One region of the Paenibacillus sp. Marseille-Q7038 genome, then DNA from elsewhere that is predicted to be linked to it. Evidence: predicted binding sites of a transcription regulator. Region 1 holds the regulator's gene; each other region holds the start of a gene.
What was found. Region 1 encodes NrdR, which represses ribonucleotide reductase genes. Its sites were predicted from a motif close to AACACNATATATNGTGTT; they were not measured.
Positions count from the first base shown of each region.

Region 2: a site for NrdR is predicted at 1,207-1,224, ahead of ACWPWY_RS09965 (anaerobic ribonucleoside triphosphate reductase). Genes of this name have one in related genera too.
Region 3: a site for NrdR is predicted at 976-993, ahead of nrdI (class Ib ribonucleoside-diphosphate reductase assembly flavoprotein NrdI). Genes of this name have one in related genera too.

Region 1 is NZ_CBCOOM010000001.1:661,558-663,830, forward strand. It holds gene ACWPWY_RS03260 (lytic transglycosylase domain-containing protein) at 1-406, shown strand, start outside; gene ACWPWY_RS03265 (small, acid-soluble spore protein, alpha/beta type) at 494-718, opposite strand; gene nrdR (transcriptional regulator NrdR) at 833-1,300, shown strand; gene ACWPWY_RS03275 (DUF2264 domain-containing protein) at 1,334-2,273, shown strand, end outside.
Region 2 is NZ_CBCOOM010000001.1:2,108,607-2,110,879, forward strand. It holds gene ACWPWY_RS09960 (MDR family MFS transporter) at 1-826, opposite strand, end outside; gene ACWPWY_RS09965 (anaerobic ribonucleoside triphosphate reductase) at 1,305-2,273, shown strand, end outside.
Region 3 is NZ_CBCOOM010000001.1:1,835,850-1,838,122, reverse strand. It holds gene nrdE (class 1b ribonucleoside-diphosphate reductase subunit alpha) at 1-590, opposite strand, end outside; gene nrdI (class Ib ribonucleoside-diphosphate reductase assembly flavoprotein NrdI) at 577-936, opposite strand; gene ACWPWY_RS08750 (zinc ribbon domain-containing protein) at 1,142-1,348, shown strand; gene ACWPWY_RS08745 (glycoside hydrolase family 53 protein) at 1,549-2,273, shown strand, end outside.

The DNA.
Region 1 (2,273 bases):
CGTAGCCTCCATTATTCGAGTTGAGTCCAATTATAAACTGAGCCGCGAATCGAAAAAGGGTGCCATCGGTTTAATGCAGCTGATGCCTGACACAGCGAACTGGGTTTTGGAGAAAAAGCAGAAAAAAAATGTTACGATGGATGAACTGAAGCATGAACCTGAGGCTAATATAGAAATCGGTACCTGGTATCTTGATTACTTATCCGATCATTTTGATGGCAATCCGATCGCGGCGATAGCAGCTTATAACGCAGGACAAGGAAATGTAGGCAGCTGGATTAAAAAAGGCTTATGGGATGGGAAACTCGACACCATTAATGAAATTCCGGTAGGAGAGACCCGGCACTATGTACAGCGGGTTATTTATTATTATAATCAGTATAAAGATATTTATAAGGAGTTCTGATTTTTATCACCTTATCGGTAAAAATACGAATAAGTGCTGGACAGGCCAGCCTAATGGCTAACCTGTTCAGCACTTTATAATTACTTATTATTGAAATTGACCAGCGAGTTGTTGTTCACCGATAGTTACAAGACGTTTTGTAATGTAACCCCCGATAGAACCGTTCTCGTAGGAAGTCATGTTACCTTGGTATCCATCTTGTGGGATGCTGATACCTAGTTCTTGAGCGATCTCATACTTCATTTGCTCAAGAGCACCAGAAGCGTTAGATACAACTAGTTGGTTAGAGTTTCCGTTGTTACCTTGTGCCATTGCTTTCACCTCCTTGCGAGTTGGTAAAAGTATTATGTCTCGTATATGTGATTTTCATTACACTTTTAAAAGAAAAATAGTTGGAAAGTATATACAATAAGAGGAGTGATGTCCGTGAAATGTCCGTATTGCGCGTACGGAGGTACGAAAGTACTGGATTCTCGCCCTGCTAATGAGAACAAGTCCATTCGCAGACGCCGCGAATGTGAACAATGTAACCGCAGGTTTACCACCTTTGAAACGATTGAGGAGACACCGCTGATCGTTATTAAAAAAGATGGAAGCAGAGAAGAGTTTAGCAGAGAAAAGCTGCTCAGAGGATTGATTCGAGCATGTGAGAAACGTCCTGTATCTGTTGAACAGCTGGACAATATTGCGTCTGCCGTAGAGTCTTCTTTACGAAATACGGCTGTTGCTGAAGTAGAGAGCAGAGAAATTGGAGAGCTTGTCATGGAACAGCTGTATCCGGTAGATGAAGTTGCATATGTACGCTTCGCTTCTGTATATAGACAGTTCAAAGACATCAATATGTTTATGAAAGAACTAAAAACGTTATTATCCAAAGAGCCTTACGAAGAGTAAGCATACCTATACGGTAAAGGAGAATTCACTTCCATGATACATAGTCGTAAGTTATGGCTTGAATCGATGTTTCGAATAGCAGATCCTGTATTGGAAGCTTTATCGAACCGGAAATTAAAGGAACTCATGCCTGTGGATTCTCCCTCAGCGGGTAGAGAAACCTATGCTTATCTTGAGGCACTTGGCAGATTGCTTGCTGGTATAGCTCCATGGATAGAACATAAGCAGGATGGAGAAGAAGAAATTCTAAGGAATAAGTATGCAGCAATGGCCAGACAAGCTATCGATGCTGGAACGGATCCGAACTCAGCAGATTTTATGAATTTTACAGAAGGCGGTCAGCCGCTTGTAGATGCCGCTTTTTTAGCTCATGCGATTGTGAGAGCTCCTCAGGAACTTTACGGACAGCTTGAACCGAGAGTGAAGAAGCAGCTTATTGATTGTTTGAAAAAGACTCGCCGTATAAAAGCCGTTCCCTCGAACTGGCTGTTATTCTCTGCGATGGTTGAGGCAGCCTTGTATAGGATGGGAGAAGAGGACTTTGATGTGATGAGAGTCGATTACGCTCTCAAACAGCATGAGCATTGGTATCTTGGGGATGGAACCTACGGAGATGGTCCGCATTTTCACTGGGACTACTATAATAGCTTTGTCATTCAGCCCATGCTTGTTGATATCCATCTCACATTTCAGGGAATGTACCCTGATTGGGACTCGGCTTATGAATCGGTACTGCTAAGAGCAAGAAGATATGGCGCAGTGCTTGAACGCATGATTTCACCAGAAGGAACGTTTCCTCCCGTAGGTCGTTCGCTGGCATACCGTTTTGGTGCTTTTCAGATGTTATCTCAACTTGCACTCATGGAAACGCTTCCTGAGGAGTTGGATTATGCAAGTGTGCGCTGTGCGCTAACTGCAGTATTGCAGAGAACAATCGCTGGCGAAGGTACTTTCGATGAGAAGGGATGGCTTC
Region 2 (2,273 bases), 1.4 Mb from region 1:
ATACCTTCATATCCATAACAGGTGCAGTCAACTTCTTCTGCCTCCATACAAAGAGAGCAAGGGATATAGCACCAATAGCGATAATATAAATTACATAGCTCTGAATCGCTGAGTTGCCGCCTTCCCCCATACTTCCAAATCCGAATACAATCCCTCCAAAACCAAGAGTAGAGAGAATAACGGAAAACACATCCAGTTTCGGTCTACTCGTACTTGTAACATTTCGTAACTTCATAAATCCGAAGACCAGCGTTAAGGCCACGATCGGAGCTACCAAAATAAACAGCCAGCGCCATGATAAATGTTGCAGGATAAAACCTGATAATGTTGGTCCAATTGCGGGTGCAAACATAAGCACAAGTCCAATCAGACCCATTGCAGCTCCTCTACGCTCCATAGGAATGACAGCCAAGATGATATTCATCATCAGTGGAATTAGTACTGCCGTACCTACGGCTTGAATCACTCTTCCTAAGAGAAGAATACCGAAGCTCGAACTGATTGCTGCAAGGACTGTCCCGATCAGAAATAGGGCCATTGCAGACAGATAAAGTTGTCTTGTTGTAAACCGCTGAACTAAATACGCAGACACGGGGATCAGTATACCGATGACAAGCATGTAGCTGGTCGAAAGCCATTGTGCGAGATGAGGTTCAATATTTAGGTCACCCATGATCTGAAATAAAGCTACATTCAGCAGCGTTTCGTTAAGAATAGCTACAAAGGCACCCGACAATAAAACAGCAAGAAGTAAACCCGTTTTTGGTATGTCGGTACTCCCACTACCGTTGTTATCTGCCGAATGATTCAGTGAATTTGTATTCAATTTTTCTCCTCCATCCAATTCTATCTATATATGTAAATCCGTTACCTTCCTTCTAGCTTCTTTTCTGAAGGTTAGATATCCGGACAATGTAAGGAGTAAGTATCGTTACTTAATATGATTTATCGCACTTTTACAACATACCACATCCCAGTTTCTTCTGCATCCGTATTTCTTTTCTATATCTGTTTTTTATTCATTTTATTTATAAATCATTCTGCTATCATTTTTCATGTTTTTTTACTTCATATTGTATAGCTCTTCCTCCCATTATAGACAAGGGTTTGTGCCTTTTTTTAAGTCCCTGTATCAGGTTTCAAGCATGGCAAAGTGTGATTTATATCATACACTTCGAGTATATCTTGTAGGTATGATACTCAAATAGATCAATATATAGTGTGTATCGTATGACAAGAACATATAAATCAACCAAAACAAACAACACATAACAGAAAACGGAATTAGAAGGAGATCATTCACTATGGCAAAATTAGAAGCATTCCTACCTAACCCTAAACAAACTGATGAACTCACAGATATTATGGACCAAATTTTAGGCAGTAAGGACACTGACCTGCTTAGAGAAAATGCAAATTTGAATGGAGACTCTTTCAGCGGAAAGATGAGTAAAATCGGATCTGAAACGGCAAAAAAACATGTCATGAAGCATGTCCTTCCCAAACAGGTTGCTCAAGCGATAACTGAGGGGGAACTTTATGTTCACGATCTTGATCAATATGCGCTTGGTACAACAAACTGCATCTTTATTCCTTTTGATCGGCTTCTAGAACGCGGATTTAATACTGGAAATGGTTCAGTACGAACCCCTCAGTCGATCATGTCAGCGATGTCACTTGTCGCTATTATTTTTCAGTCCCAGCAAAACAGTCAATTTGGCGGTGTTTCTGCCAACAAAATCGATTGGGACCTAGCTCCTTATGTAGCACGCTCCTTTAGAAAGCACTTCCGAAAAGGAAAACAATTGTTTGAGGAAACAGCGGAATTAGATCAGGAACATATCCATATGAATAGCGAGTTCGCACAAACAACTTGTCCTAAAGCCTACGCTTTTGCCATGGATGAAACTATTCAAGAGACACAACAAGCGGCTGAATCCCTTATCCATAACTTAAATACAATGAGCAGCCGGGCAGGCGGACAAATTCCATTTACATCCCTAAACTATGGATTATGCACGTCTGCTGAAGGAAGACTGGTGTCAAATGCGCTTCTTGATGCTACCATCGCTGGACTTGGACATGGAGAAACACCTGTGTTCCCTCAACATATCTTTCAATGTAAACAAGGGATTAACCAAGCACCAGGCGAACCTAACTATGACATTTTTGTAAAAGCACTCGAATGCTCGAGCCGGAGATTGTATCCGAATTTCGTCAATGTAGATGCTACATTTAATTTGCCATTTTATCGTGAAAATGACCCAGATACC
Region 3 (2,273 bases), 1.2 Mb from region 1:
GATAGGTTAACCGCAACACCGCCGCCAATTTTGGACAACTGCATACAAGTGTTCAGTACATAGTTAATCGAGTTTAGTGCATCATCCATTTCAAGCAGGAAGCAAGAAACGAGTTCACCACGCCGACTTTTCCCTGCATTTAAAAATGTGGGCGTTGCAGGTTGAAGGCGTTGCTCCATCATCGAACGAGACAACAAACAAGCCGTATCAAAGTTACCTCGTCCCAGATGAAGAGCCACCGCCGCTACACGATCAGCATACGATTCAAGATAGGTTTTTCGGTCACGGCTTCGAAGTGCATAGTCTGTGTAGAACTTGGATGCTGCCATATAGGAAGGGAACTGGTACCCATACCCGTGTGTAATTTCAAATATGGTTCTAACTTCATCCAGGGTATAGAGAGCATAAAAGTCTTCATAATAATCATGTTCAATCATATATTTAATCTGCTCATCGATGCTTTCAAATTGCAGACTCTTACTTTTTACTTCTTTCATGAATTCCTCTACAGCTTCCTTGTCTTTATGTAATTGAAAGAAGCCATCAGAGTCACGCTGTAGCAACATGTTATTTAATTCAATATGACGCAATGCGGTTCACCTCTTGTTTAAAATATTCAACATCACTTTTTGTCCCGGATAATTCGAATTTACTAATAACAGGAACGTTATAAGATGCGGATATCAAATCTGCACTTTTAGCAAAACGTTCACCCCAATTGCGGTTACCGCTGGCAGCAACGCCGATGAGGTATTTAGCGTTTTTTTGCAAAAAAGAAGACACCTTATCAGGTATCTGACCAAAACCTGTTGTATATGTGACGAGTACGTACGGTTCATCAATCGTCATTTGATTCTGAATTTGAACTGCCGGAAGTGAAAGCTTTGAAATGAATCTTTTTACATTTCCGGTCATGGAATCATAAACAATTAGCAATATCATGATCCTCCTTGTTATTAAAAAAAGTAATAATTTTATACTATATATGGACTTTATTTATAATTTTATATCAATATATAGAATTGTCAAATGTTTATGAGAGTCACGTATGACTCTTTATTCCAGATTTCCAAGACAAAGATTGGAACCAGAACTTCCTGTATTTCGTATTCCTAATTAAGTAAATAGGAGGCGATTTTAAATGAGTGGAAGAGGCTGTTTTAAATGTGGAGGTATGGAAGCGGACACCAAAGAAGTAGCGATGACAGGCACTGGATTATCAAAAATGTTTGATATACAAAATAATCAATTTATTGTAGTTTACTGCAAAAATTGCGGGTATTCCGAATTCTATAATAAAAAATCCTCGAAGGCTTCGAATATCATCGACTTCTTCTTCGGTGGATAAATCCTAAATAAGGAGCTTGAAGTTATCGATACCTAAAAAGGACGTTCTAGAGGGTCTACCCTAATAGATCGTCCTTTTTATTTTTCAACACCCTGTTTTCATCATATTCTTATACGAATCACCCATCGTTTTTTATATATCCTCACTACTGAAAACGCTTTATAATTTTTGGTATATTGTTAATAGAAGGGAAGATCTTTATGAATGATTTATATGTTAAAGGTGTAGACATTTCTATGCTGAAAGAAGTGGAAGATCTAGACGGGGCATATTATCTAGGTGAGGAACAAAAAGACTTATTCGAAATTTTACAAATAAAAGGGCTGAATACGGTCAGATTGCGTTTGTGGGTGAACCCATATGATGAAGAAGGCAAGCCATATATGGGCGGCACAAATGATCTGGAAACGACGATTGAACTGGCAAAAAGAGCAAAAGCACACGGAATGCAGTTTATGCTAGATTTTCATTACAGCGACTTTTGGGCAGATCCTAAGAAACAAGACAAGCCAAAGGCTTGGCAGTCTTATACAGGTGAGAGGTTGGAAGAGGAAGTTTATCGCTATACCAGGGAAGTGCTTGAAGTATGCAGACTGTGTGATGTCATGCCGGATCTGGTACAAATCGGGAATGAGACAACGAACGGCATGCTTTGGCCAGAAGGTAAAACACCTACCTATGTTCCTGAGAAGCAAAGTTTTGAAGAAACAGAAGCGGCGCAGTGGGATAAGTCGTACGATTCACTTGCGGCACTATTGAAAGCAGGGGTGCGGGCAGCAAGAGAAGCAGGACCTGTGAAAATTATTTTGCACCTGGATGCCGGTGGGCAAAATGTATTATACCGCACATGGTTTGATGAAATGAGTAAACGGAAGGTAGATTATGATATTATCGGGTTATCTTACTATCCGATCTGGCATGGTGG